3 regions of the Streptomyces sp. NPDC058308 genome follow, and region 2 is predicted to be linked to each of the others. Evidence: riboswitches for the same ligand, from Rfam matches in the RefSeq annotation. Region 2 holds a riboswitch; each other region holds the start of a gene.
What was found. A riboswitch is a leader RNA that binds a small molecule or an ion and turns the genes downstream of it on or off. The one in region 2 is predicted to bind S-adenosylmethionine.

Region 1: another riboswitch for S-adenosylmethionine. It lies ahead of ACFVYL_RS00090 (hypothetical protein); the one in region 2 lies ahead of thrC (threonine synthase).
Region 3: another riboswitch for S-adenosylmethionine. It lies ahead of ACFVYL_RS04555 (aminotransferase class V-fold PLP-dependent enzyme); the one in region 2 lies ahead of thrC (threonine synthase).

Annotation. Positions count from the first base shown of each region.
Region 1 is NZ_JBHVZA010000001.1:17,985-27,804, reverse strand. Features, by position in the region: gene ACFVYL_RS00115 (MMPL family transporter) at 1-850, opposite strand, end outside; gene ACFVYL_RS00110 (tetratricopeptide repeat protein) at 1,088-3,193, shown strand; gene ACFVYL_RS00105 (translation initiation factor 2) at 3,390-4,718, opposite strand; gene ACFVYL_RS00100 (hypothetical protein) at 4,779-5,096, shown strand; gene ACFVYL_RS00095 (radical SAM protein) at 5,392-6,750, shown strand; SAM riboswitch class IV at 6,828-6,937, shown strand; gene ACFVYL_RS00090 (hypothetical protein) at 6,983-7,348, shown strand; gene ACFVYL_RS00085 (SDR family NAD(P)-dependent oxidoreductase) at 7,424-8,158, shown strand; gene ACFVYL_RS00080 (GNAT family N-acetyltransferase) at 8,209-8,763, shown strand; gene ACFVYL_RS00075 (amino acid permease) at 8,799-9,820, opposite strand, start outside.
Region 2 is NZ_JBHVZA010000005.1:136,536-146,355, forward strand. Features, by position in the region: gene ACFVYL_RS09670 (trehalose-6-phosphate synthase) at 1-1,388, opposite strand, end outside; gene ACFVYL_RS09675 (hypothetical protein) at 1,453-1,635, opposite strand; gene ACFVYL_RS09680 (glucosyl-3-phosphoglycerate synthase) at 1,731-2,675, opposite strand; SAM riboswitch class I at 2,812-2,982, shown strand; gene thrC (threonine synthase) at 2,976-4,295, shown strand; gene ACFVYL_RS09690 (MoaD/ThiS family protein) at 4,401-4,676, shown strand; gene ACFVYL_RS09695 (cold-shock protein) at 5,097-5,300, shown strand; gene groL (chaperonin GroEL) at 5,619-7,244, shown strand; gene ACFVYL_RS09705 (esterase/lipase family protein) at 7,349-8,632, opposite strand.
Region 3 is NZ_JBHVZA010000002.1:426,185-436,004, forward strand. Features, by position in the region: gene ACFVYL_RS04520 (hypothetical protein) at 1-523, opposite strand, end outside; gene ACFVYL_RS04525 (NlpC/P60 family protein) at 559-1,587, opposite strand; gene ACFVYL_RS04530 (NlpC/P60 family protein) at 1,829-2,860, opposite strand; gene ACFVYL_RS04535 (NYN domain-containing protein) at 3,153-4,502, opposite strand; gene ACFVYL_RS04540 (hypothetical protein) at 4,537-4,776, opposite strand; gene ACFVYL_RS04545 (rhomboid family intramembrane serine protease) at 4,958-5,695, shown strand; gene ACFVYL_RS04550 (Lrp/AsnC family transcriptional regulator) at 5,692-5,973, shown strand; gene ACFVYL_RS04555 (aminotransferase class V-fold PLP-dependent enzyme) at 6,029-7,411, opposite strand; SAM riboswitch class IV at 7,602-7,719, opposite strand; gene trpD (anthranilate phosphoribosyltransferase) at 7,802-8,866, opposite strand; gene ACFVYL_RS04565 (cytochrome bc complex cytochrome b subunit) at 9,056-9,820, opposite strand, start outside.

The sequences.
Region 1 (9,820 bases), on a different contig from region 2:
CCCCGGCGAAGACGACGGCGGATCCGGCCGTGCCCACCGCCCGGCCCGCGGCCTCCTCCGGCGCGCGGCCCCGGGCGCGTTCGTCGCGGAAGCGGGAGGTGATGAAGAGCGCGTAGTCGATGCCGACCGCAAGACCCAGCATCAGCGCGAGGATGACGACGGTGGACGTCAGGCCCAGCGGCACGGTGAGGGCGGAGACGAGGCCGAAGGCGATGGCCACGCCCACGAAGGCGGTCAGCAGCGACAGGCCGGCCGCGACCAGCGACCCGAGGGCGAGGATGAGGACGACCGCCGCCACCGCCACGCCGACGATCTCCGTCGTACCGCCCGGAGCCTCCTCCGACTCCAGGGCCGAGCCGCCGATCTCCACGGTCAGCCCCGCGTCCCTGGCCCGGCTCGCGGCATCTTCGAGGGCGCTCTTCGTCGGCCCGGTCAGGTCGACGGTGTCCGCGCTGTAGGTGATCGTCGAGTAGGCGATGGTGCCGTCCTTGCTGACGGCGCCGCTCTCGTACGGGTCGGTGGCCGACGCGACCTGATCGCCCCCGTCCAGCGAGCCGACCGTCTCGTCGACGGCTGCCCTGTTCTCCCTGGCCGTCACCAGCTGCCCGTCGGGGGCCCGGAACACCAGACGGGCCTCGGCGCCCTGGGAGTTGCTCTGCGGGAAGCGTTCGTCAAGGAGGTCGAACGCCTTCTGCGACTCGGTGCCGGGCATGGAGAGGTCCTCTTCCTCCCCGGCCGGCGCGACGGCGGCGGCGACGACGGCAAGGAGCAGGGCCCCGAGCCACAGGCCCCCCACGAGCCGCCGCCGCCGGAAGGCCCACCGCCCGATCCGGTAAAGAATTGTCGCCATCTGTGGATCACTCCAGACACCGCTAGGCCAGACACCGCTGGGAAGGGGAAACACGCGAGATCCGCGCACCTCCAACAGTCCCTTCCGGCGCCCCGCCGGGCATCGTTCCCCGACCCCGTCTTCCCCTGGTGCGCCCGGACCAGCCGCGCACGTGGTCTGGTGCGTACGCACTACACGGGGGCCCGGACGCCAACGAGGCCTGGCCCGTACGTCCGTACGTCCGCCTAGAGTTGGGCCGTGGACGAACAGACGCGGAACAGCGTGGGCGGGCAGGCACGGATCGGGACGGTGGTCCAGGCGGGGCACGTCGAGCTCCGGAACCTGTACAGCGGCTCCGACGACGGGGTACTGCTGCATCAGATGCCGCCCGACGTCCGGCACTTCGAGGACCGCGACGACCAGCGCTCGCGCGTGCTTGGCGCCGTCGCCCGCCCCCGGGCGGCCGGGCGTCCCCTCGTCGTCTCGGTCACCGGCGTGCACGGCGTCGGCAAGACGGCACTCGCCGTGCACCTGGCCCACCGCCTCGCCCACGACGGTGACTACGTGGTGCGGTACGTGGACCTCGACGACCACCGTCCCGACGGCGGGGCCGACCTGGCCGACGTCCTCGGTGAGTTGCTCCGCTCCTTCGGCGTGACCGACCTCCTGGAGGGCTCGACGGCACGGCGCCGCAGGCAGTACTGGGAGCAGACCGGCAAACGCCGCCTCGTCCTCCTCCTCGACAACGCCCGCTCCGGCACCGAGATCACCCAGCTGCTTCCCTCGTCCGCCGAGAGCGTCGTCGTGGCCGCCAGCAGGCAGACGCTGTACGACGTCGAGGGCGGAGTGGATCTGGAACTTCCGGTCGACCCGCTCGAAGAGCCGTACGCCGAAAGGCTGTTGAGCCGGATCGTCGACGACCCCCGGCTCGCCGCGGACCCCGCGTCCGCCGCCGAACTCGCCCGGATCTGCGGTGGCCTGCCCGCCGCCCTCCACGTGGCCGCCGAATGGCTCCGCAAGCACCGCACCCGCAGACTCGCCCGGCTGACCGCCCAACTCGCCGCCGAGCTCGACGCGAAGGGAGTTCCCACGGTGGAAGCCGTATGGGATGCCGCCTACCAGGACCTGACCCCCGGCGCCGCCACGCTCTACCGGCTCCTCGTCGAGCACCCCGGCCCCTGGATCGACCCCGAAGCGGTCACCGCGCTGCTCGGCAGGGGAGAGGACGAGGCCGAGGACGCGCTCGACGAGCTCGCGCGGGCGAGCCTCCTGGCCCGTGGGCGGGATGGACGGCTGCGCCTGCACGACCTGCTGCGCGCCCACGCGGTGCGCCGCGCCGACCGGGCGCGCCGGAACGACGGAGGGGCCGAGGCGGACGAGGGCAGGCGGCGCGTCGTCCGTTGGTACCTCCGCCAGGCCCAGCGCGCCGACGCCCTGCGCGCCGGGCCGCGCATGACCTTCGCCGAGCCGGTCCCGGCCCTCCCGGACACCCCCGACGCAGGCTTCGGCATCACCTCCGCCGACGGGGACGAGCGGCGGAAGGCGAAGGCGCTGCACTGGCTGGAGGCCCAACGGCTGGTGCTGCACGACTGCGTGCGCGTCGCCCACGCGCACGGGCTCGACGACGAGGCCTGGGCGCTCTGCGAACCCCTGTGGACGCACTACCTCGACCACCCCCGCCTCACTCAGGTCATCGAGACGTTCGGCGTGGGACGCGACGCCGCGCTGCGCGCCGGGCGTCCGCTCGCCGCGCTGGTCCGCATGCGCTGCCAGCTCGCGCGTCCGCTGTGGGAGCGGGGGCGGTACGAGGACGCCGAAACCGAGCTGCGACTCGCGGCAGCGGGCGCGGAGGCCCTCGGCGACGAGCCCCGGGAGAGGAAGCTGCGTGCCTCGGTCATCGAGTTCCGGGGACTGCTCGGCGCGGCCCGTGGCGAGTGGGCGGCAGCGGCGGCGGAGTTCGAGACGTCCGCGCGCATCCACACGGAGATCGGCAATGCCTACGGCGCCATGCTGCAGACGTATCTCCTCGGCAAGGCCCGCACGGAGCTCGGTGAACTCGACGACGCGGAACGGCTGTTGACGGACGCACACGCGCGGGCGGTGGAGCTGGGGCGGGCCCGGCTGACCGCCCGGACCGGCTTCGCGCTCGCCCGGGTGCTGCGGCGCCTCGGGCGGCCCGTGGAGGCCAGGGGTCTCTACGACGAGGCGCTGGCGCAGGCTCGCCTCGACGAATCCGTACGTGAGGAACTGCGGGTCCTGGACGCGTTGGCCGAACTGGCCGAGGAGACCGGGGACGCGGCGGGGGCGGCGGATTTCCGGACCGCGGCACGGGCGGTGCGGGAGTGCGGCGGCGGCCTGGACTGACCGAAACCCGACGCCTGGTCTGACCGAAGCCCGATGTCTGGACCGCCCGAAACCCGGCGTCTGGGCCGACCGAAGCCTGCACCGCGGCCGGAATCACGGGCGGAATCACGGGTGGCGCGGCCTCGCCGCGGGGACCCGGTGGGCCGCGCGCGTCGTGGCGAAGCTGCTGCAGTAGGCGCCGTTCGCCGTTCCTGCTCTAGAACTCCCGCAGGCCCTCTTCCGGGGTGGCCGGAGCGAGCGTCGCGCGGTGGAGGCGGCCCGCGACGACGCAGGGGACGGTCACCGGGTACGCGGGCGCGTCGGAGCGGCCCACGAGCCAGGCGTGCACGCCGGAGAGCACCGCCGCCGGATCGGAGCGCAGCACCCGGCCGTCCGTGTCCCGGTGCGGCTCGATGCGTACGGACAGGAGCGCGCCGCCGGTCCGGCGCAGCACGCAGTGCGAGGCGCTCAGGACGACGGCGGCCGTCCGCGTGCCACCGTGCTCGGCAAGCACATGGCGCGTCCACCCCTCGACGGTCCAGGTCTCACCCCGCGCGGGCGGTGCGGTGGGGCGTCGGGCTCGTCGGAACACGAGCCCGGCGCTCTGCAGTTGGGTGTCCGACGCCCTGTCCGCCTCGGCGGCCAGGTGATGCGCGGGGGCGGTGGATCGGGCGGGCCGCCGCTCGATGTGCACGTGCGGTCCTCGCCGGTCCACCCGTACGGCGAAGGCCGCCGGGGTGCGGGCGGGCGGTGCGGGATCCGGCAGGAGGTTCGGCCCGGGGGGATCGGTGGGCGGGGCCAGGCCGAGGATCCGGTAGAGCTCCTCACGCAGCCGGTGCACGGCCTGGCCGCGTGCGGCGAAAGCCCGCGCGGCGCAGGCGGCCGGGACGCCGGGGGTGTGGCCGGCGACGGCGCGTTCGATGTCGGCTGTGGCCGGCTGCTCTATTCGCTCCAACTCGGGTAGCCGGGCGAGGAGTTCGGCCATCGGAGTGCCGGGGATCAGCTCGCCGCCGCCGTCGCCCGCGGCGATCATCGGCGTGTCGCGGGCCGCGGCCGCGTACAGCGCCGCCGAGCCGTGGTCGGTGACGATCACGTCGGCGGCGATGAGCAGCGCCGCCCACTCCTCGTACGGGCGGGCAAGGACCAGGCCCGCGTCGAGGGCGGGCGCGAGGTCCTGCGCGAGGTCGAACCGCCCTGTCCTGCTGTGCTCGTTGGGGTGCAGGACGAGTCCGATCTGGTACGTGTCGTGGGGGAGCTCGGCGGCCAGGCGGGCGGGGAGCCGGGGGTGGCGGCGGATCAGGGAGTGCGGGCCCCAGGTGGAGGTGAGGACGATCAGGGTCCGGCCGTGGGTGCGCAGGGCGCGGCGGTAGCGCTCGCGCAGGGGGAGGGAGGCGAGGACGCGGTCGAGCGTGGGGTCGCCGGTCACGGTCGCGCGCGCGGCCGCCGGCGGGCACTCGGCGGTGAGGCGGGTGAGCTGGGAGGGGTGGGCCAGGGCGTGGAGGCGGGCCAAGGGGTGCCCGCCCGGCATCAGGAGCGCGGGGTCCATGCCGGAGGCGGAGTCGCCGGGACCGTCCGGAGCGGCGAAGGCCTTGTTGTAGCCGGCGCCGTGCGGCAGCAGGACGCGTGGTCCGCGCAGGTCGGCGAGGCCGCCCTTGGGGCTGGCCGCCAGGATCAGATCGTGGGGGCGGGCGAGGGCCTCGGCCCAGGGGACGGTGCGGCCGCCCGCCCGCTCGACGGCCGCGAGGGCGTCGTTGCCGAAGTCGGAGCCGGGTACGAGAGTGAAGCGGCGGCGGATGCGGTCGTCGCCCGCGAAGACGGGGAGGACGTCCAGGAGCCGGTGCAGGGCGGTCGCCGACCGGGCGGCGAAGAGGACGCGCTTCTCGGCGCCGGAGGGAGCCTTGGCGTGCGGCGCGAGCCGACGTGACGCTGCCCGCTGCCCGCTGCCCGCTGCCCGCTGCCCGCTGCCCGCTGCCCGCTGCCCGCTGCGGAAGTGTTCATTCTAGTTCGTGGGGTTTCGGCGCGTGACCCGTTTCCGCTTTTCGGGGCGGGTATGTGGGGGTCGGCGGGCGGCATGCCGGAGATCGTACCGGCCCGGTACCGGCCCGTAGCATAGACCTGCGGCGGAGGCGCCCTGCGACCGGAGTCGGATCCGGAACGGATCGGGCGGGTATTAGCGTGGACGGAACAGATCGATCGACAGGATCCGAGGTGCCCGGCCCATGCCAAGCCGCAGCGAGAGCCGTACCCAGCTCATCGAGTCACTCATGGAGCGGTTCCCGCACGTGCCGCGGGAAGCCGTGATCAAGGAGGATCTGCTGCGCGGCGGCATCGCCTTCGACGAGTCGGCGCTCAGCGACAACGAGGGCGGTGACGTCAAGCCGAAGTCGTACTTCATCTTCTCCTTCGACCACGGCACCCTCCCCGAGCTCGGCGCCGCCGCCCTGCGCCGCCCGCCGGAGGAGATCGTCCTCACCGGCGGCCCCTACGAGCTGCGCCGCACCGTCGTGTCGGTCCGCGTGAACCCGGCGTCGCCCTACCGCGTGGCCGCCGACGACAACGGCGTCCTCGGCCTCTATCTGGACGGCGTCCGCATCTCCGACGTGGGCCTGCCGCCGATGCCGGACTACTACCGGCACACCTTGGAGAACGGCAAGTCCGTGATGGAGGTGGCGCCCACCATCCAGTGGGGCTACCTGATCTATCTGACGGTCTTCCGGGTCTGCCAGTACTTCGGCGCCAAGGAGGAGTGCCAGTACTGCGACATCAACCACAACTGGCGCCAGCACAAGGCGGCGGGCCGCCCCTACACGGGTGTGAAGCCGGTCGAGGAGGTCCTGGAGGCGCTGGCGATCATCGACAAGTACGACACCGCGAAGTCCTCCACCGCCTACACCCTCACCGGCGGCGCCATCACCTCGCAGATCGGCGGCAAGGACGAGGCTGACTTCTACGGCCAGTACGCGAAGGCCATCGAGGAGCGCTTCCCCGGCCGCTGGATCGGCAAGGTCGTCGCCCAGGCGCTGCCCAAGGCGGACGTGCAGCGCTTCCACGACTACGGCGTGCGGATCTACCACCCGAACTACGAAGTGTGGGACCCGTACCTGTTCGAGCGCTACTGCCCCGGCAAGGAGCGCTACGTGGGCCGTGACGAGTGGCACCGCCGCATCCTGGACTCCGCCGACGTCTTCGGGCCGCGCAACGTGATCCCGAACTTCGTGGCGGGCGTCGAGATGGCGGAGCCGTTCGGCTTCAAGACCGTCGACGAGGCCATCGACTCCACCGTCGAGGGCCTGCAGTACTTCATGTCGCGCGGCATCACACCCCGCTTCACCACCTGGTGCCCGGAGCCGACGACCCCGCTCGGCAAGGCGAACCCGCAGGGCGCGCCGCTGGAGTACCACGTGCGTCTCCTTGAGGCGTACCGCGCGACGATGGAGGCCAACGGCCTGACGTCGCCGCCCGGTTACGGGCCTGCGGGTCCCGGCAACGCGGTCTTCTCGGTCAGCTCGTTCATGGACAGCCTCCCCGCGGAGCAGGCCGCCCCGGAAGACGCCATCGCCCCCGCAACGGCCCAGTAGCCCCGCCCGGAGGCCTGCCCAGGGGCCAGGAGGAATCCCCGGGCAAGCCTCCGAGAGGGCGTGTTACGGTCGGGACGGGTCACGAGTTCCAGCGCCAAGCCCCGGCTCGCTGGACGGCACCCCGCTCCGTCGCGGGTGCCCCGGGTGACGACCCGCCCCGTGCGACGTGCGCGGGGAACGGCGGATCACCGGGGTCGGCGACACCCGGGGTCCACGACTCCGGAGGCGCTCCATGACGCACTCGAACGACACCCCCACCCCTCCCGCGCGGCCCCGGACCCCGGCGCCCGGCGGCACGGCCGTCCCCGGCCGAGAGGTCTGGGAGGTCCGGGAAATCGACGTACTGCTCTCCTCGTACGACGTACGTGACGACGGACTGATCCCGCTCCACGTCCTTGGCCCGCCCCTCGGCGCCCCGGCCGCGCTGCGCACTCCCGACCCGGAACGGCTGCGGGCCCAGCTGCGCGCACACCACGGCGTCGTCCAGTGGGAGCCGGGCCGGAACCTTCTGCGGCTGCGGCGCGGCACGGGCCGAGCCACCCTGATCCACCTCGACCTCGCCCTCCCGGCCGGTGAAGATCACCGCTTCGTAGGATGACGGCGTGATCCGGACGCGGGCGATCCCCGCGTCCGGGCGGCGCGACAGTCAGCCACCCAGAGCCGGAGGTCCCCCGTGCAGCACCACCCCGTCACCGTCGTCACCGGCGGCAGTCGCGGTATCGGCGCCGCTGTCTGCGCCCGTCTCGCCGAGGACGGCCACGACGTCGTCATCGGCTACCGCTCGAACGCAATGGCCGCCGAGGAGGTCGCCGCGACGGTCCGCGCGGTCGGCCGCCGCTGCGTCGCCGTCCGGGTCGACACCGCCGACGAGGCCGACGTCGACCGTCTCTTCGACACCGCCGCGGCCGAGCTCGGTCCGGTCACCGGACTGGTCAACAACGCCGGTGTGGGCGGCCCCGTCGGCCCCCTCGCCGAGGCCGACGCCGAGGGCATGCGCCGGGCGCTCGAGGTCAACGTCCTCGGCTATCTGCTCTGCGCCCGGCGCGCGGTGCGGGACATGAAGGCCCGCGGCGGCGGCGCGATCGTGAACATCTCGTCCGCCGCGGCCACCCTCGGAGCTCCCGGCGAGTACGTCCACTACGCGGCTGCCAAGGGCGCCGTCGACACGCTGACGGTCGGCCTGTCCAAGGAGGTCGCGGGGGACGGCATCCGCGTCAACGCCGTTGCCCCCGGCGTCATCTGGACCGAGTTCCACGCCGACCCCGAGCGCCCCGCGAAGCTCGCGGCGGGCATCCCCCTGGGGCGCTCCGGTCAGCCCTCGGAGGTGGCGGCGGCCGTCTCGTGGCTGCTCTCGGACGACGCCTCGTACGCGAGCGGCACGGTGCTGCGGGTGGCGGGCGGGCGCTGACCTCGCCCGACGGTTGTCGGGAGCGGGGCGAACTCTCGTACGCTGCGGGCATGATCACTGGTTCCGCCGCCCTCGCGCAGGGCGTCCTCATCCGGCCCCTCACGCTCGATGACGCGGAGAGGCTCGCCGGGGCCCGCCGCCGCAACCGTGCCCACCTCAGCCCCTGGGAGCCGGTCAGGCCCGCCTCCTTCTACACCACGGAGGGGCAGGCGGAGCGGATCGGGGGCCAGCTGGAGGAGTGCCGGGCGGGCCGGGCCGCGCACTGGGTCCTCGAGAGCGACGGGGAGATCGTCGGTCACACCGAGCTGACGAACATCGTGCACGGCCCGGCGCGCAGGGGCAGTCTCGGCTACTGGACCGACGCGGAGCACGTGGGCCGCGGCCTCGCCTCCGCCGCCGTGCGGCACGTCTGCGCGGCGGCGGACGGCGAGTTCGGCCTGCACCGCGTGGAGGCGTGCACTCTCCTCGACAACGCGGCGTCGCAGCGCGTGCTGGCGAAGTGCGGTTTCGTGGAGTACGGGATGGCGCCGGGCTACCTGCACATCAACGGCGCCTGGCGCGACCACCGCCTCTACCACAAAATCCTCAACAACCGCCCCGCGTAAGGCGATTCGGTCCGGGACTGACCGGGTCCCGGCTCTCAGACGATGTTCTCCGCGACCTCCGCCTGCTCCCGGTCCGAGCCGTACGCCTGTGGCGTGCTGTACGAGCGGCGCGCCACGAACCACCACACGGTGGCCAGGAGCAGGACCACGGCGAGCGCGATCGAGGCGTAGTTCATCGAGTCGACCGTCACCGGCGAAGCCTGCGGCAGGCAGAAGAGCACCGTCACGAACGCCACCCAGATCACCGCGATCCAGCCGACCGGCTTGCTCCAGCGGCCCAGGTTCCAGGGGCCGGGCTGGAAGCGGTCGCCCGCGCGCAGGCGCAGGAAGATCGGGATGGCGTACGCGGGAGTGATGCCGATGACGTTGATGGCGGTCACCGCCGTGTACGCGGTCGCCGAGTACAGGGAGGGCAGCGCGATGACCGCGGCCAGGCCCACCGACAGCCACACCGCGGGTACCGGGACCTGGGTCCGGGAGCTGACCTTGCGCCACACCGCCGAGCCGGGCAGCGCGTTGTCGCGGCTGAACGCGAACACCATGCGGCTGGCCGCGGCCGTCTCGGCGTTGCCGCAGAACAGCTGCGCCACGATCACGATGAGCAGCAGCGCCGTCGCCCCGGACTCGCCGATCGCGTCGATCATGATCTGCGCGGGCGGCACTTCGGTGGAGCTCTCCTGGGCACCCACGTAGTCCTGGATGGCGAAGCTCAGCCCGGCGAGCAGGACGAAACCGGCGATCCACGACGCCCAGATGGCGCGCACGATGCCGCGGGCCGCGGAGACCGACGCGTTGGAGGTCTCCTCCGACAGATGCGCGGAGGCGTCGTATCCGCAGAAGGTGTACTGGGCGAGGAGCAGGCCGATCGCCGTCACGTAGAGCGGGTTGTCCCAGCCCGTGTCGTTCACGAACGTGCCGAAGACGTCCGAAAGCGACTGGTGGTGGTCGGGCACGATCACGAGGACGCCGACGATCACGGCGACACCGGCCAGGTGCCACCACACGCTGATCGAGTTGAGCAGGCTGACCAGCCGCACGTTGAAGAGGTTCAGGACGG
Region 2 (9,820 bases):
AGCTGGTCCAGGAACCACTGCGCGGGCGGCAGCGCCGTCGCCGCCGCCGCGAGGCGCTTGGTGCGCTCGGCGCGCTCCTCCAGGGGCATCACGAGGCCTGCGTGCAGGGCCCGCGCGGTGGCCGTCACGTCGTACGGGTTCACGCCGAGCGCGTCCTCGGCGAGCTCCTCGTACGCCCCCGCCTCCCGCGAGAGGACCAGCGCGCAGCCCTCGTCGGAGACGACAGGGACCTCCTTGGCGACGAGGTTCATGCCGTCGCGGATGGGGTTGACCAGGGCCACGTCCGCCATGCGGTAGGCGGCGAGGGAGCGCGCGAAGTCGTCCTTGACGTGCAGCACGACGGGGGTCCAGCCGGGCGTGCCGTAGCGGGAGTTGATGTCGGCGGCGACCCGGGAGACCTCTTCCGTGTAGTCGCGGTAGACCGCGAGGTCCTGCCGTGAGGGGTAGGCGAAGGCGACGTGCACGACGCGCTCGCGCCACTCGGGGTGGGTGTCGAGGAGCTCGCGGTAGGCCAGCATGCCCCGCACGATGTTCTTGGAGAGCTCGGTGCGGTCCACCCGGACGATCAGCTTGCGGGCCTCCCCGTCCTGCTCGCCCGCCTGTTCACGCAGCGCCCGCATCCGGTCCTCGACGTCGTCCCGCCGCGACCGCTCCCGCAGGAAGTCCGCGTCGGCGCCGAGCCCGTGCACTCCGATCCGGGTGCCCGTGGTCCCGCCCACGATCCGTACGCAGCACTCGGTGAACGCGTCCGCCCACCGCCCGGTGAGGAAGCCGAGCCGGTCGGCGCCGAGCATCCCGCGCAGCAGCTGTTCGGCGACGTCGTCCGGCAGCATCCGGAAGTAGTCGGCGGGCGCCCAGGGGGTGTGCGAGAAGTGGCCGATGCGCACGTCCTCGCGCAGCTCGCGGAGCATGCCGGGCACCAGCGCCAGGTGGTAGTCCTGCACGAGGACCGCCGCGCCCGGCGCCGCCTGCGCGGCCAGTGCCTCGGCGAAGGCGCGGTTGTACGTCTCGTACGCCGCCCACTGTGCGCGGAACTCCGGCCCGAAAGCCGGTTCGAGCGGGGTCTGGTAGAGCATGTGGTGGACGAACCACAGCACCGAGTTCGCGATGCCGTTGTACGCGTCCGCGTGGACGTCCGCGTCGATGTCCAGCATCAGGACGCCGTCCTCGCCGACGCCGCGCCGCACCGCCTCGCGGTCGCCGTCGCCGAGCGCCGCGCACACCCACAGGGCGTCCGCCTCGTCGCCGATGGCGCTGAGCCCGGAGACCAGGCCGCCGCCGCCGCGTTTGGCGGTCAGCTCCCCGTCCTCTCCCACCGTGTACGAGACGGGGCCGCGGTTGGAGGCGACCAGTACCTGCGCTGCTGACGATGCGGACTCGGAGACCATGTGGCAGAACGTAGCCCGTCCCGGGGGCGGGCAAACGTACGGCCCCTGTTCGGTCCCCGGCCGCTCAGTCCCCGCGCCCGCGCCCGGCGGCGAGCAGCAGCGCGCCCAGGACGCACAGCGCGACCGCGATCCCGCCGTACAGCAGGGCGCGGGAGTCGCCGGTCGTGGCGAGTTCACCGGCGGGCGCGCCCGCCGCGAGTGTGGCGGGGACGAGGCTCACCGCGCCGGCCCGCCGTATGGCTCTCATGGCCTGCCCGACTCCGCCGACCCGCACAGTTCTGCGCCACACCGTTCCGATCCGCATAGTGGGGCAATATAGGCAAAGCACATCATCGGCGGGGGTTACGCCACGCGTCGATGCGCATACTCGGCGATATCCGTCATCGGCGGCCGCTCCTCCGTGTCGACCGCGTACGTCCGCGGCACGAACCCCTGCTCGCCCCGCTCGAACTGCGTCAGTTCGGGCCGCAGGAGATGGCCGCGCGCGAGCCGCAGCTGCGCCGTCCGGTAGATCGCCGCCGCCATCCGCCCGAGCGCCCGCCCGTCCTGGTGCCGATGCCTGCGCACCCCCACGTCGACCTGCGCGAGCGCGTCCAGACCCACGGTGTGCAGCGCGTCGACGAGCAGCCCGAGCTCCACGCCGTACCCGACGGGGAACGGCAGCCGCTCAAGGAGCGACCTGCGCGCCGCGTACTCGCCGCCCAGCGGCTGGACGAACCCCGCGAGGCGCGGCCAGTGCATGTTCAGGAGCGGGCGCGCCATCAGCTCCGTCACCCGGCCGCCCTGGCCCGCCGCCTCGCCGAGGGGCCGGTCGTACATCGCCTTCACGAAGGCCACGTCCGGGTCGGTGAGCAGCGGGCCCACGATGCCCGAGACGAAGTCCGCGGAGAACTCCCGCAGGTCCGCGTCGACGAACGCGACGACGTCCCCGCCCGTCACGAGCAGCGACCGCCACAGCACCTCGCCCTTGCCGGGCACCGGCGCCACGCGCGGCAGGATCTCGTCCCGGTGGACGACCTTGGCACCCGCCGCCGAGGCGACCTCGGCCGTACGGTCCGTGGAGCCGGAGTCGATCACCACGAGCTCGTCGACCAGCGGAACCTCCTCCATCAGCGCGCGGCGTATCTCGGCGACGATCTCGCCGACCGTCCCCTCCTCGTCGAGCGCGGGCAGTACGACGCTCACCGAGGTGTTGGACGCGCGTTTGGCGGCGACCAGAAGGTCCAGCGGGCGGTCGGCGACGGACCAGGAACGCCTGCTCAGCCAGTGTTCGGCCTCTTCCAGCACGGTCGCGGTCCTCCCATATGTGATCCATCTCGCGGTTCGGACGACTATCTCAAGGGTCCGGGGCTTCGGTTACAGTCTTGAACAACGCCGGTGACCATCGCATGTCGGGGGTCCCGGGCGTCACACAATCGAATACCGCTCATCCAGAGGGGCAGAGGGATACGGCCCGTTGAAGCCCCGGCAACCACCCAGCCGCGCGTCGCAAGACGCAAGTGTCACCGTGTGCGCGATCAGCGCCGCGAGGCTCCCGGCTCGGGAAGGTGCCAATTCCGTCTCGCGACGAGATGCGTCGCGAGGAAGATGAGGAGAAAGGGCCTCGCCTCCATGGCTGTGCAGACTGTCGCCACCGAAAGCACCACCTCTTCCGTAGACCTCGGCCCCGCATCGGGTCTCTCCTGCCGGGAGTGCGGCACGAAGTTCCCGCTCGGTCCGATCTTCGCGTGCGTCGAGTGTTTCGGCCCCCTCGAAGTCGCGTACGACCTGCCGCTGGGCGACCCGGAATCCCTGCGCAAGCAGATCGAGGCCGGTCCCGCCAACATCTGGCGCTATGCCCCGCTCCTGCCCGTCCCCGCCGACGTCGCCGACAAGCCGAACCTGAACCCCGGCTGGACCAAGCTCGTCAAGGCCGACAACCTCGCCAGGGAACTCGGCGTCGAACAGGGCAAGTTGTTCGTCAAGGACGACTCCGGCAACCCCACGCACTCCTTCAAGGACCGGGTCGTCGCGCAGGCGCTCGAAGCCGCGCGTGCCTTCGGCTTCACCACCCTCTCCTGCTCCTCCACCGGCAACCTCGCGGGCGCCGTCGGCGCCGCCGCGGCCCGCGCCGGCTTCCGCTCCTGCGTGTTCATCCCGCACGACCTGGAGCAGGGCAAGGTCGTCATGGCCGCGGTGTACGGCGGCGAGCTCGTCGGCATCGAGGGCAACTACGACGACGTGAACCGCTTCTGCTCCGAGCTCATCGGCGACCCGCTGGGCGAGGGCTGGGGCTTCGTCAACGTCAACCTGCGGCCGTACTACGGCGAGGGTTCCAAGACCCTCGCGTACGAGATCTGCGAGCAGCTGGGGTGGGTCCTCCCCGACCAGCTGGTCATTCCGATCGCCTCGGGATCGCAGCTCACGAAGATCGACAAGGGGCTGAAGGAGCTGATCGCGCTCGGCCTCGTCGAGGACAAGCCGTACAAGATCTTCGGCGCCCAGGCCGAGGGCTGCTCGCCGGTCTCGACCGCGTTCAAGGCCGGTCACGACGTCGTGCGTCCGCAGAAGCCGGACACCATCGCCAAGTCGCTGGCCATCGGCAACCCGGCCGACGGGCCGTACGTTCTGGACATCGCGCGTCGCACGGGCGGTGCGGTGGAGGACGTCAACGACGAGCAGGTCGTTGCCGCGATTGAGCTGCTCGCTCGGAGTGAGGGGATCTTCGCGGAGACCGCGGGCGGTGTGACGGTGGGCGTCACGCGGAAGCTGGTCGAGGCGGGGCTCATCGATCCCTCGCTCACCACGGTGGTGTTGAACACCGGGGACGGGCTCAAGACGCTGGACGCTGTCGCCGAGAGGTCTCAGGCCACCGCCACGATCAAGCCGAGCCTTGAGGCGTTTCGCTCCGCGGGTCTGGCTGACTGAGCTTCTTGTTTCCCTGCGGACCGGCTGTGGCTGGTCGCGCAGTTCCCCGCGCCCCTGGCGGGGCGCCCCTTGCGGGGCTGCCCCCTGATCTTCCGAGGTGAACCCATGAGCGTCAACGTCCGTATCCCCACCATTCTCCGTACCTACACCGACGGCAAGGCCGAGGTCGTCGCCGAGGGGGCGAACCTCGGTGAGGTCATCGCCGATCTGGAGAAGAACCACACGGGCATCGCCGCCCGCGTCCTGGACGACCAGGGCAAGCTGCGCCGTTTCGTGAACGTGTACGTCAACGACGACGACGTCCGCTTCGAGCAGGGTCTTGAGACGGCCACCCCGGACGGCGCGGGTGTCTCGATCATTCCGGCCGTCGCCGGCGGCTGATCCTTTTCCGCAAGAACCCTGCTTAACCCGAATTGCCCTCTCCGTTCGAGAAACGGAGGGGGCAATTCTGCATGGTTGAGCGCGGTACAGTTGGGAAGAGTGCTTCGCCGTTAATGCCGAGCGCATATACGAAGTCGGCCCGGAGTCGACAAGAAGTAGCCAAAGCGCGCTGCCCATTTGAACCTTATGTGGCTTTTGCCTGGCCCGTCTTGCCCTGAATCGTGGCGAATTCTCCGCATATTACCGATCAGGCGTGCCCAGAATTCTCGTCCGATTGACCTGTTGCAGACGGCAGTTGGACAGATACATTCAGCGGCGGTCGACGCGTTCCGGCGCACACCCCCAGCAGTGGGTGGTGAGGTCTGACCCGGGTCCGCGAAGTGCGGTCCTGTGCAAGGGCCAGTAATAGGGGAGTTAGGCATGGCTCAGGGCACCGTCAAGTGGTTCAACGCGGAGAAGGGGTACGGCTTCATCGCGGTCGACGGTGGTGCGGATGTTTTCGTCCACTACAGCGCGATCCAGATGGACGGGTACCGCACCCTTGAAGAAGGTCAGCGAGTCGAATTCGAGATCTCGCAGGGCCAGAAGGGTCCGCAGGCGGACATGGTCAAGCTCGCCGTCTAGCTCGGCGCGACCGACCACCGAAGCAAGCATCGCGAGGGGCTCGTATCCCGTCAGGGGTACGGGCCCCTCGTGTGCGCGCAGTACGCGCGGCGCGCGCCCGCGAGCTGTCCGGGATCCTCGAGAGGCGCTTGCACTCGCAGGGGTCGAGTGCTAATCATTGGGCTTAGCACTCTCCGTGTGAGAGTGACAGAACTTGGATCGGGTCGGTGAGGCCCGCAGACCGGGTGGGGCAAGGAACCACAAGGGCTGCAGGCCGTCCGTCGCGGGCGCCAGCCAGATCCGTTTGCGTTTCCACCCCGTCCGGGAGGACCACTTCACATGGCCAAGATCATCGCGTTCGACGAGGAGGCACGGCGCGGCCTCGAGCGCGGCATGAACCAGCTCGCCGACGCCGTCAAGGTGACCCTGGGCCCCAAGGGTCGCAACGTCGTCCTCGAGAAGAAGTGGGGCGCCCCCACGATCACCAACGATGGTGTTTCCATCGCCAAGGAGATCGAGCTCGAGGACCCGTACGAGAAGATCGGCGCCGAGCTGGTCAAGGAGGTCGCGAAGAAGACGGACGACGTCGCCGGTGACGGCACGACGACCGCGACCGTCCTGGCCCAGGCGCTGGTCCGCGAGGGCCTGCGCAACGTGGCCGCCGGTGCCAACCCGATGGCCCTCAAGCGCGGCATCGAGAAGGCCGTCGAGGCCGTCTCCGGCGCCCTCCTCGAGCAGGCCAAGGACGTGGAGACCAAGGAGCAGATCGCTTCGACGGCCTCCATCTCCGCCGCCGACACCCAGATCGGCGAGCTCATCGCCGAGGCGATGGACAAGGTCGGCAAGGAAGGCGTCATCACCGTCGAGGAGTCGCAGACCTTCGGTCTCGAGCTCGAGCTCACCGAGGGCATGCGCTTCGACAAGGGCTACATCTCGGCGTACTTCGCCACCGACATGGAGCGTATGGAGGCGTCGCTCGACGACCCGTACATCCTGATCGTCAACTCGAAGATCTCGAACGTGAAGGACCTCCTTCCGCTCCTCGAGAAGGTCATGCAGTCCGGCAAGCCGCTGCTGATCATCGCCGAGGACGTCGAGGGCGAGGCCCTGTCGACCCTGGTCGTCAACAAGATCCGTGGCACCTTCAAGTCCGTCGCCGTCAAGGCCCCGGGCTTCGGTGACCGCCGCAAGGCCATGCTCGGCGACATCGCCATCCTCACCGGTGGCACCGTCATCTCCGAGGAGGTCGGCCTCAAGCTGGAGAACGCCGGTCTCGACCTGCTCGGCCGCGCCCGCAAGGTCGTCATCACCAAGGACGAGACGACGATCGTCGACGGCTCCGGTGAGAGCGACCAGGTCCAGGGTCGCGTCAACCAGATCCGCGCCGAGATCGAGAACAGCGACTCGGACTACGACCGCGAGAAGCTCCAGGAGCGCCTGGCGAAGCTCGCGGGCGGCGTGGCCGTCATCAAGGCCGGTGCCGCGACCGAGGTCGAGCTCAAGGAGCGCAAGCACCGCATCGAGGACGCCGTTCGCAACGCGAAGGCCGCCGTCGAAGAGGGCATCGTCGCCGGTGGTGGCGTGGCGCTCATCCAGGCCTCCGCCGTCTTCGAGAAGCTTGAGCTCGAGGGTGACGAGGCCACCGGTGCCGCCGCTGTGAAGCTGGCCCTCGAGGCCCCGCTGAAGCAGATCGCGGTCAACGCCGGCCTTGAGGGCGGTGTCGTCGTCGAGAAGGTGCGCAACCTGACCGTCGGCCACGGCCTGAACGCCGCGACCGGTGAGTACGTCGACATGATCGCCGAGGGCATCCTCGACCCGGCGAAGGTCACGCGTTCCGCCCTGCAGAACGCCGCGTCCATCGCCGCGCTGTTCCTCACCACCGAGGCCGTCATCGCCGACAAGCCGGAGAAGGCGGGCGCTGCCCCGGCCGGCGGCGGCATGCCGGGCGGTGACATGGACTTCTGATCCCTCGCGGATCGATCGTCCTGAGCGCATAGCTCGTACGCAGGGGCGGCACTCTCCTTCGGGAGGGTGCCGCCCCTGCGGCGTTCGTGGCCTCGCCGGAGTTACTACGGCAGGCGGGCCATGATCCAGGTGCAGAGCTCCTCGGTGACCGAGGTGTGGCCCTCGTTCTGGGAGGCGCAGAGGAACTCGTCCAGTTCGCTCTCCTCCTCCGCCGAGGCCGTGACCGGGCCGTACAGCTTCTCGTGGGTGTCGATGTCGCGCAGTGCGATGGCGCTGACCACCGGTACGAAGCAGTGCTCGCGGATGTCCGCATCGGAGCCGAGACCGATGATCGCGGGGATCTTGTCCAGCTCGTCGGCGAGGATGCCGAAGCCCTCCAGGGTGCCGCCAGGAGCGCCGTCCATCTCCGGAATGCCCGACGTGTGGATCTGCGGCTTGCGCAAGGTCACCACCCGCAGCTGCGCGATGAGTTGCTGCTGTCCTGCGGGCTGCGTGTGCAGCCGGGTGCCGGTGATGGCGAGGCCCTTGCCGTGGAAGGCCCGCTCCCCGCCCCGGATGCCGTTCCCCTCACCCGTGCGCACGCCGTTGGCGACGCCGATCTTGCGGGGCCGGCTCGGCCAGCCGCCGACCCGCTCCAGCTCGGCGAGGAACTCCACCCGCTCCTTGTCCGTCTCCGGGCTGTCGTCCCACTCGGCGATGTGCTGCCACAGCAGCTGCCGGGCGGCCGGACTGTTCATCTGGTTCGAGAACGCCGCGTTGAGCCGCCGGATGTAGTGCGCGAACGACTGCAGCGCGAGGGGCACCCACGCGCCGCGGTGCGGGCTGTCGAAGGAGAAGTACAGGGCGGTCTGGTGGTCGTTCTCCGCGCCGCCGTCGTGCTCCATCCTGGCCAGCGCGTAGCGGGCGACGAGACCGCCCATGCTGAAGCCGCCGACGGTCAGCGGGTGCTCGCCCCTGCGCCGGGCTGTCGCCTCCAGGATCGCGGCCCGTACGACCTGGGCGTTGTCCAGGATGGAGGCGCTGCGCTCGTCGAAGCCGATCAGGACGACGTCGTAACCGCGTTGGCGCAGCGCGCTGATGAACGCGTACGGGCCGCACTCCAGGATCTCCCACGAGAAGTTCAGCTCGCTGGGCCCGCTGCTGAATCCGTCGGCGAGGATCACGGGCCGGGTCAGCCCCCGCTCGGTGTCGGCGAGGTACACCCAGGCCCTGCCGTTCGGCAGCGCCCACTCGTCGTCCGGCGCCGGCGCCTCGGTCGGCCGCTCCCTGGCCTCCTTCGAACCGGGCGCCAGGGTCACGCGGGCGGCGGCCCCGAAGGCGGCGGCGATCTGTGAATCGGCGGGCTCGTGGGGTTCGTTCGACGCGTTGGGATCATTGGGCTTGGGCATGAGGGTCCCCTTGTGTACGCGGGCTTGGTGTACGCGGACTTGCCGGTCACGTGCGGTGCCATCTTTGGTACGTCCGGTAGTCGCCGGGTAGGGGGAGCGCCCGATCCGCGTGGTGGCGCGGGGCCTTTCGGACAGGACGGCTTCGGCCGTTTACGGGTGGGGCGCGAGAGGCGTGGGCGTCTGGCCAGGGGGGCGTGGGCGGGCGTGCCGGGAGTATGGGGGCGGGTGGCGGCGCGTCGGCCAAGTCGGGGTCGCGGCGGGGGCCCTGGGCGGGCGGTGGGGGGTGGAAGTATGTCGCGAAGCTGCCTGGGCGTTGGGCGGGGGCGTTGGCCCGGGGCTTCGGTGGGCCGGTGTCTTTGATGGTTGCCGGGGCCGCCCGGTTTTTTGCGGAGTGTGGCGGTTCCGGGCCGGGAGTAAAGGGCGCCCTTCGGGCGTCGGCTACGCCGATTCCGCTGCGCTCCACCCTTGACTCCCGTCCCTCCACCGCACGTTGACTTTGACCCGGACGGCCAGGGTGGGGCGGCGGGCTGGTCTAGGAGGGTCATCACCTTTCGCTGCCGGGTGCGGTCCGGCCCATCGTGGGCAGGGGCCCCGGTTTGCGCCTCGGTCAGCCGCGCGGCCTCGCCGCTCGGGCCATCCCCCTTCATCGCCGGGTGCGGACCGGCCCATCGTGGGCGGATGCCCCGGTTCGCGACTCGGTCAGCCGCACGGTCCATCGAGTCACGTCTCCGGGGGGTACCGGGTATCAACTTTTTGAAAGTTGCGAATGGTGTCGCCGTGCGCCCCCAGGTCACGCCCCGCACGCCCCCGCAGACACCACCCAACACGAGGTTCTAGCCCAGCGGGCTCGCACAACTGACGGCGCATTGAGCATGACGGGGGCGCGCGGCACACCCCTTCGCAACTTTCAAAAAGTTGATGACCCGGAGCCCAGGGTGCCAGTGACTTGCGGCCGCGCACGGCGCCCGGCGACCGGCGCATCCGCCATAACGGGGGGCGCGCGGCAGGTCCCTTCGCAACTTTCAAAAAGTTGATGACCCATACCCTCTCCCTCCCGAGTGGAGGGGCCGTGGTCCGGGCCGGGTGCCTGCCGGCGCACCGACCGTGGCACCTGCCCACGATGGACCGATCCGCACCCGGCCGCGAAAGCCGATGACCCGAGCGGCTGGGCCGCGCGGCTGGCCGAGC
Region 3 (9,820 bases), on a different contig from region 2:
GGCGCTGGGCGCGCAGTTCGGCGGCGCCGCGTCCGACGCCGAGGACGAGGCTGTGCGCGCCGCGCTCGGCCCGCACGCGCCCCTGGTCCCAGAGCTGCTCGCCGGACTTCTTCGCGGGCCGCTCGGCGGTGACGTACCACTGGCCGGCGCGCCGCTCCAGCGTCAGCGTCCGCTCGGCGGTGACCGGCGCGCGGTCGTAGCCCTTGATGCGGTAGTGGAGTTCGGCGCTCGCGGTGGCCTCGGCGCCGGAGCGGTCCAGTCCTGTCAGCCGGTACTCCCAGGAGTCCAGCGGGACCTCGCCGACGCGCCCGAAGAGGTCGGGCGCGCCCTTCGCGGGCCGCTCCGTCCCGTCGTACGCCTTCTCGTCCCCGTCGAGGACGGCCTGCGCGCGCCGCTCCAGGAGCCTGCGCACGTCACCGGCTGCGGCGTCCGGTACCGGGTCCGCGCCGCAGCCTGCGAGCACGGCGAGGCAGAGCGCGAAGCACAGCGCCACCACCCACGACCCACGTCTGTGACCAGCCACCTTCCCGATCGTACGGGGCGCGGCGCGCGGACCGGTCAGATCCGCGTCACGGAGGAGACCGGCATCATGCCGACGGGGTCGTAACGGACGGCGGCTCCGGGGTAGGGCGCGTGCACCACCTGGCCGTTGCCCATGTACATCCCGATGTGGCTCGCGTCGTCGCGGTAGGCCACCAGGTCGCCGGGCCGCGCCTGGGACAGGGACACCTGGCGCCCCGCGTACCGCTGGGCCTGCGAGGTGCGCGGCAGGCCGACCCCGGCCTGGGCGTACGACCACTGCATGAGGCCCGAACAGTCGAATCCGGAGGGCCCGTTGGCACCCCACACATAGGGCTTGCCGACCGCGGACCTGGCGGCGGCGATCGCGGCGGCGGCCCGCGAGGAGGACGCGGCGCCCCCGAGCTCCGGCAGCTCGCCGCGCTCGTCGGCGCGCGAGGACCTCTCGTACGCGTCGCGCTCCCCGCTGGAGAGGGAGTTGAGCAGCCGCCGGGCCTTGGCCAGCTTGTGCTCGACGGTGCGCTTGTGGCGGGCGACGGTGGCGCGGCTCTTCTCCAGCTCGGCGAGTTTGTGGCCCGCCTCGGCGCGCTCCTGCGCGAGGCTGCGCTGGGCCCGCTGCAGATCGGCCAGTTCGCCCGCCTGCCGGGCGCTGACGCGGTCGAGGACCGAGGCCCTGTCGAGGTAGCCGTCCGGGTCGGAGGAGAGCAGCAGGGCCAGTGCGGGGTCGATGCCGCCGTCGCGGTACTGCGCACCGGCGAGCGCGCCGAGCGCGCCGCGCATCCGGTTGATGCGCTCCTGGCCGCGCGCGACGCTGTCCTTGGCCCGGGCGACCTGCGCACGCAGCTTGTCCGTGCGTTCGTCGGCCTTGTTGTACAGCTCCGTCGCCTGCTCGGCCTGCTCGTACAGCCGGTCGACCGTGGCGCGGGTGGCGGACGGCTTGTCGTGCGGCGCGGCACCTGCGGGCGCGGCGCCGAGGGCCGCCGCCGCGGTGGCCGCTGCCGCTGAAAGGACGATGACGCGCGTGCTCCGGTCGAGACCGGGCTGTGCGGGACGGCGATGGGACCCCACGGGAAGCCGCTCTCCCTTCCGCTGACGACCCCCCGGCTGTCCGGGGGAATGCGCGCCGACAGTAGCCGTGCGACCACGGAGCGGCCAAAGACCCGGCGAGGTGCGCAAAGGACGCGGACAGCCCGGCGCCCCGCCTCAGACGCAGGTCATCAACGGGGCGCGGGGTCAGCGGGAGTTACCGGAATTCGCCCGTTCGGACGGTGTCGGCAAGGCGTTGACGTCGGGGTTCAAAGACAGGATCTCAGACGCGGACGCCGAACTGGAAGGTGCCCAGGTAGGACATCGACTCGTAGCGCACCGAGGCACCGGGGTGCGGGGCGTGCAGCACCTGGCCGTTGCCCGCGTAGAACCCGACGTGCGCGAGGTTGTTGAAGAACACCAGGTCGCCGGGCTTGAGGTCGCCGCGGCCGATCCTCGTGCCGTCGTTCTGCTGGGTGTACGTGGTGCGCGTGATGGAGACGCCTGCCTGCGCGAACGCCCACTGCGTGAGGCCGGAGCAGTCGTAGGAGTTGGGGCCGGTGCCACCGGAGACGTAGGGCTTGCCTATCTGGGTGGCGGCGGCGCTCAGGGCGGCGGCGCCGCGGCCGGAGGCGGGCGCCTCGTCGCCGAGGTCGGCTCGTTCGCCCGCGGAGCGGCTCGCGCGCTGCTTCTCCTTGGCGGCCATGGCCGCCTTCTCCTTGGCCGTCAGCGTGTTGAGGATCTTCTGGGCCTCGCTGAGCTTGCCCTGGACTTCCCGCTTCTTCTTGCCGAGCTCCTCGCGGGTGTCCGCGAGGTCGTCGAGCTTGCCCGCGGCCTCCTTGCGCTGCTGCGCGAGGTCCCGCTGCTTCTTCTGGATCTTCTTGAGCGCCTCGACCTGCTGGCTGCTCAGCTGGTCGAGAGTGGACGCCTTGTCCAGGTAGTTGTCCGGGTCGGAGGAGAGGAAGAGCTGCAGGGAGGGGTCGATGCCGCCGGAGCGGTACTGGGCGCTGGCCATCGAACCGAGGCCGTCGCGCAGCTCGTTGAGCTCCTCCTGGCCGTCGGCGACCTTGTCCTGGAGATCGCCGATCTGCTTCTCGAGCTTCTCCTGCTTCTCCTTGGCCCCGTTGTACTTGTCGGTGGCCCGCTCCGCGTCTTCGTAGAGCTTGTCGACCTTGGACTTGACCTCGTCCTTGCTCGGCTTCGGGGCGGCCTGGGCGGCGCCCTGCGAGGTGAGGGCCACGGCAGCGGCGGCGGTCGCGGTGAGCACGGTCACGCGGGTGCGGCTCGGCTGCTTGGGTCGACGGTGGGACGCCACGCGGGCGGCTCCTTCTTCCTCCGGCCGCCTACCGGGACATGGCGGGCGGGTACCACCGCCGCCACCCCGGATGGGTGATCAACCGAGCGGGGGTTCGAAGCGAGACCTTAGTGACCTTCTTGTGATCAGTTCAAATCACACCGGCAAAAAACCGGTCGCGAAGCGCATTCTTTACCGATAACGCACAGCCAGTAATGATCTTCTGACACTACGTCGCTTCCATGGACGCCCAATTCGGGCATAGGACCCAGGAGTTGCACCACACCCTTTAGCCCCGCGAAAGCCCCGCCGGTCAGCCCCGCGAAAGCCTCTTCAGGAGCACCGCCGAAGCCACCGGCCGCGCCCCCGCCTTGGCGATCCCGTCGGCCACCTCGCGGTCGGTCGAGACCACGACCACGGGCCGCCCCGGCGGCTCCGCGCGCACCAGCTGACGGATCAACTCGTCCGCCGTGACGCCGGGCTTGGAGAACAGCACCCGCACCCCGCGCGGCGGCGCGAGCAGCACGGGCGCGGCCAGCTCCGCGCCGTCGAAGACGCAGGTGACCTCCGCGCCCGACTGCAGGGCGAGCTGCGAGAGCGAGCCGAGCAGCCGCAGCCGCTGCTTCTCCAGCGGCATGGTCGGATAGCCGGTCTTGGTGACGTTGTAGCCGTCGACGACCAGGTGCGCCTGTGGCAGCGCGAGCAGCTGGTCCAGGATCGCCGGGTCGCTCTCGGAGAGTGCGCGGGCGGCGATGTCCTTGGGCGACATCCGCCCCGGTTCGACGGCGTCCACGGTCTGCGCGGGCCGTACGGAGACGGGGGGCAGGGCCAGTTCGCGCCGCAGCCCCTGGGCCGCGTCGAGGACCGTGTCGAGCAGCAGCCGCAGCCGCATGTCCTCGACGCTGCGCCCCTCCCGCGCCGCCCTGCGGCTGGCCTCGAGGGCGGCCTCCGTCTCGCCGAGCCGCGCCTTGAGCCGCCGCGTCTCGCTCTCGGCGGCGGACACCTGCGCCTGCCTCTCGGCGCGCACGGCCTCCGCCTCGGCGGCGGCCTTGCGCAGCGCGGCCTCGCCGCGCTTGACGTCGCTGAGCGCCGCGCGCAGTTTGCGGTGCACCGACTCGGCTTCCCTGCGCACCGTGTCGAGCTCGGCGCGCAGCCGCTCGGTCTCCGCCTTGGTCTGCCCGCGGGCGGCGGCCAGTTCCTCGCGCAGCCGCTCAAGCTCGGCCCGGGTCTCGTCGTCCACTCGCTCGGCGTCGGCCCGCTGGGCCTCCTCGCCCGCGGCGGTGACCAGCTTCACCCAGCCCGCCGGGCGCAGCACATAGGCGGCGGCCGCCACATCCAGCGGATCGGCGGCAGGCGGCGGCGAGCCCGCCTCCAGGGCGGCGGCGAGCTCGGGCTGGGCCTCCCTGAGGCGTTCGCCGATGCGCTGGCGGAAGAGGGTGTCGTTCTCCAGCGCGGCCGCCATGGCGTTGCCCGCGAACTTCGCGCGACGGGTGGGCGTGAAGCGCGCGTACTGCCGCAGCTGAGGGGGCAATTCGGCCAGGGTGAGGCCGCCGAAGCCGTCCGAGACGATGTGGACGACCCGTCGCCGCACCCCGTCGGGCAGCGGACGGTCGAGCACCTCAGCGGCGCCGTCGTCCGGCTCCCCGCCCGAGCTCTCCACCATCCGTCACCCCACTAGCTGTGCGGGCCCCGCTCCGTCAGGAGTCGGCGCCCGGCCTGTCCACGAGTTCCACCTGATCCACGGCGTTGCACCAGCGGCAACGCACGGACTCGATGGTCTCACTGACCACCTCACGTTCTTCGACGTTCGACTCTCCGGCCAGGTCGAGATGCACATACTCGACGACCTTCGAGCTGCGGGTCACATCGAAACGCGTGAGATTGCCGCACAGCGTGCAGCGCCACCGGGTGGTGGCGGTCGGCAGAGGAACCGTCATCGTGGCTGTTCGCTTTCTTCGGAGACTGGCAGCGGCGACATCTTCGGCGACCGAGGGGCGTACGCAGGTTTCCGTGTGCGCATTGCCCGTAACCCTAAGGCCTGTAAGGGGCGCCATGCGGCGGCCTGCCGAGCGGCATGGCGGTCTGCGGAGGTAGTGCCCGTTACGTCATGCTCTGTTCATGATCCGCACATGGGGTACGAAGGCAGGCCGGCTGCTCGGGGGGCGCACCGCCCCGGTGACGTACGGGCTGATCACCGTCTGCTGCGCGGTCTTCCTGATCTCCCCGGTCTCCGGGTTCAACCCCTCCTACGGCCGCGGCGACGAGTTGATCGGTGCGCAACAGGTCTACTTCGAGCGGTGGGGAGTGGTACCCGTCGAACTGTTCAGCGGTGCCCCGGGCGCCGCCCTCGGCCCGTTCACCGCCCTGTTCGTGCACGGCAGCTGGCTTCATCTGCTGGGGAACATGCTGTTCTTGTACGTGTTCGGGGTCATGGTCGAGGAACGCATGGGCCACCTCCGGTACGCCTTCTTCTACCTCTGCTGCGGATATCTCGCCCTGCTCGCCTACGCGGCCGCGCACGCGGGCTCGGACCAGACACTCGTGGGCGCGTCGGGGGCGATCTCCGCCGTCCTCGGTGCCTGCCTCTATCTCTTCCCACGGGCGCGGGTCACCAGCCTCTTCCCGTTCCTCTTCTTCCTGCCGCTGCGCTTTCCGGCGTGGGTGGTGCTGCCGTTCTGGGTGACGCTGCAGTGGCTGGCGGCGGGGCAGGGAGGCAAGGGGGCGGGGGTCGCCTATCTGGCGCATCTGGTGGGCTTCTCGCTCGGCTTCCTCGTCGCGTGGGGGTGGAGTGCGCGGAGGACTAGAGTGCATGTGAAAGGCAGTGCACCGGCCACCGAGGGAGACAGCCAGCCGTGATCACCGCGATCGTGCTCATCAAGACCAGCGTGGACCGGATTCCGGAGATCGCCGAGTCGATCGCCGCGCTGGACTCCGTCAGTGAGGTCTTCTCCGTGACCGGTACGTACGACCTGATCGCGATGGTGCGGGTGCCGCGCCACGACGACCTGGCGGACGTCATCCCCGGCCGGATCAGCAAGATCCCCGGCGTCGAGGGGACCGACACGCACGTGGCGTTCCGTACGTACTCGCAGCACGACCTGGAAGCGGCCTTCGCGATCGGCCTCGACTCCTAGGCCCTTCTGACGGATCTCCGCGGGAGGACCCTGGGCGCCGTCCGCGCCCGTCCGGTCAGGCGGCCGCGCCGGTGTCCGGCACGCAACGCCCGTCCTCGGTGCGGTAGTTCCACCGGGCGCCGTCCGCCACCAGCTCCTTGACCGCGCGCACGAACCGCTCGACGTGCTCGTCGGGGGTGCCCGCGCCGAAGCTCACCCGAATGGCGTTGAGGGACTTCTCGCCGGGCGCGGCCTCGGGAGCGCCGCACTCGCCGGGCTCGTCGGGCACGCTGCCGAGCAGGGTGCGCACCAGCGGGTGCGCGCAGAACAGGCCGTCCCGTACGCCGATCCCGTACTCGGCGGAGAGCGCGGCGGCGAAGTGCGAGCTGTTCCAGCCGTCCACGACGAAGGAGATGACGCCCACGCGCGGCGCGTCGTCCCCGAACAGCGAGAGCACCCGCACGGCCGGTACCTCGGCGAGGCCCTCGCGCACCTTCGTGATCAGGTGCTGCTCGCGGGCGACGAGCTCGTCGAAGCCCGCGTCGGTGAGCGCCTTGCAGGCGGAGGCGATGGAGTAGACGCCGATGACGTTGGGCGAACCGGCCTCGTGGCGGGCGGCGGTGTCGTGCCACTCCACGTCCACGCCACCGCCTGCTTCCTTGGGGCGCCGCGCCACCTTGCGCGAAGCGCCGCCGCCGGCGAGGTAGGGCTCGGCGTCGCGCAGCCAGTCGGAGCGGCCCGCGAGGACGCCCGAGCCGAAGGGCGCGTACAGCTTGTGCCCGGAGAACGCGACCCAGTCCACATCCAACTCCTCGATGGAGACGGGGTGGTGGGGCGCGAGCTGGGCGGCGTCGAGCACGATCCGGGCGCCGTGCGCGTGCGCGGCCGCGGCGAGCTCCCGCACCGGCCACAGCTCGCCGGTGACGTTCGAGGCGCCCGTCACGCACACCAGGGCGGGCCCGTAGGGGTCGCGGTCGGCGAGGGCGCGCTCCAGGGTGTGCACGGCCTCGTCGGGGGTGCGCGGCGCGTTCAGGTAGGTGACGCGGGCGTCCCGCCACGGAAGCAGCGAGGCGTGGTGCTCGGTCTCGAAGACGAAGACCTGGCAGTCGGCGGGCAGGGCGGCGGCCAGCAGGTTCAGCGAGTCGGTGGTGGACCGGGTGAAGACGACCTGGTCGCCCTCACGGCAGCCGAGGAACTCGGCAACGGTGGTGCGGGAGTTCTCGAAGAGGTCGGTGGAGAGCTGCGAGAGGTAGCCCGCCCCGCGGTGCACGCTGCCGTAGTACGGGGCGTACGCGGCCACGTCGTCCCACACCCGCTGCAGCGCCGGCGCGCTCGCCGCGTAGTCGAGCGCGGCGTACGTCACCTCGCCACCGGTGACCAGCGGAACGGTGACGTCCCTGCCGAGGACGGCCAGCGGGGCGCAGACGGACGAGTCGGCGGCAACGGCGGAAACAGACATGGTGAACTCCCGTAAGAGACAAGTGAGTTCACTGCGAAGGCGCACGTACGGCAGAGGGGTACGGCGGTGCAGTGATGAAGAGAAAAAGGGTGCGCGGAAAGGGGCCGGAGGCCCTAGCACATTCGCTTGCTCACGAGACTGCTCCCTTGAGGACCAGGACCCCAGGGGCGGACATTCACCGATGTCCAGGGGTCCGCGCTTGCCATACGCCTTGCTGCGTACGACCTGGTCTTCACCCGGGGCACCCCGCCACGGACGGAGGGTTGCCGGACAGCGGGCCGGGGCCGTAGTCGCTGTCACTCATGACCTGTGCAGCATCCTGCCACACGATCTTCGACGCGCAAGGCGCAGTCCAGAATCCGGACTGCGCCTTACGTCACATGGCGGGCATCAGCGGTTGCTGGCCGCCACCCAGCGCTCCAGGGCCCGCTTCGCGGCGCCCGAGTCGATGGCCTGCGCCGCCTTCGCCATCTGGGCCCGGATCTGCTCCACGAGCGGCTCTCCGGTCGGCGAGAGGGCGACCAGGGCCGCCGCGGAGTTCAGCAGCACCGCGTCCCGCACCGGCCCGCTCTCGCCGTCGAGCAGCCGCAGCGCCACCTCCGCGTTGTACGAGGCGTCGGCGCCCCGCAGCGCCTCGACCGGCACCAGGCCGATCCCCACCTCGCGGGGGTCGAAGGCCTCCTCGCGCACGGCGCCGTCCCGCACTACCCAGACCCGGGAGGTCGAGGTGGTCGTCAGCTCGTCGAGCCCGTCGTCCCCGCGGAACACGAGGGAGGAGTGCCCGCGCTCGGCGAACACCCCGGCGACGACGGGCGCCATCCGCGGGTCGGCGACCCCGACCGCCTGGGCCCGCACCTTCGCCGGGTTGGTGAGCGGACCGAGGAGGTTGAAGACGGTCCTGATCCCCAGCTGACTGCGCGCGGCGCCCGCGTGCCGCAGCGCGGGGTGGAACTTCACGGCGAAGCAGAACGTGATGCCGGCCTCCTCGGCGACCTCGACCACCCGCCGGGGCGTGAGGTCGAGGTTGACGCCGAGCTTCTCAAGGACGTCGGAGGCGCCGGACGCGCTGGAGGCGGCGCGGTTGCCGTGCTTGACGACCTTGGCGCCCGCTCCCGCGACGACGATCGCGGACATGGTGGAGATGTTGACGGTCTTGGCCCCGTCGCCACCCGTGCCGACGATGTCGACGGTCGGGCCGGGCACCTCGATGACGTTGGCGTGCGCGTACATGGCACGTACCAGGCCGGAGATCTCCTCGACCGTCTCGCCCTTGGCCCGCAGCGCGATCACGAAGCCCGCGATCTGCGCGTCGGTGGCCTCGCCCCGCATGATGCGGTCCATGGCCCATGCCGTGTCGTCGGCGCTCTGGTCCCGCCCGTCGAGCAGGCCGTTCAGCACGTCGGGCCAGGAACGGGCCGCCGCGGTGTCGCCTCCTGCGGGGGTCACAGCGTTCATAGCCGCTCCTGTTTTGTCTGCCGGTGTGGGAAACACCCCGACACGTCGGGGTGGCACCACCCTATCCAGCGCCGGGACAGCAAAGAGCCCCGTCCATGCGCTGGACGGGGCTCTTGCCGTGGCGACCGTGGGCCCCTACTCGACCGAAGCCGAGAGTGGGGAGGTCAGAGCTTCAGAGCTCGCGGTTGATCAGTGGTGGCCGTGGCCGCTCGTGATCTCCTTGTACTCGTCGGCGGTGGGCTTGGGGATCTGGTTGTGCTCCCCGTAGTAGCCCTTGGAGAGCTTCGCCCGGAGCTTCTGCGAACCCGACAGCTTGCGCTCGACACCGTTCTCGTCGACCGACGGGCCGATCTCGACCGGCTGGTACTGCTCGTGCGCCGTGAGGGTGTGCAGCTGGTCCTGGCTGAGCGGCTCGTGGATCTCGATGAACTCACCGTGCGGCAGGCGCTTGATGATGCCCGACTCGCGGCCGTGCAGCACCTTGTCCTTGTCACGCCGCTGCAGACCCAGGCAGATCCGCTTGGTGACGATGAAGGCGATGACCGGTCCGGCGAAGAAGGCGATCCGGACGAACCAGGTGATCGCGTTCAGCGACAGGTGGAAGTGGGTCGCCCACAGGTCGTTGCCGCCACCGACGAGCATGACCATGTACGCCGTGAGCCACGCGACACCGAAGGCCGTACGGGTCGGGGCGTTGCGCGGGCGGTCCAGGATGTGGTGCTCGCGCTTGTCGCCGGTGACCCAGGACTCGATGAACGGGTAGACCGCGATGGCCACGAGGACCAGCGGGAAGACCACGACCAGCGGGATGAACACGCCCAGGACGAGCGTGTGACCCCAGAGGTTGATCTCCCAGCCCGGCATCACACGGATCAGACCCTCGGCGAAGCCCATGTACCAGTCGGGCTGGGCGCCGGTGGACACCTGGTCCGGGCGGTACGGGCCGATGGCCCA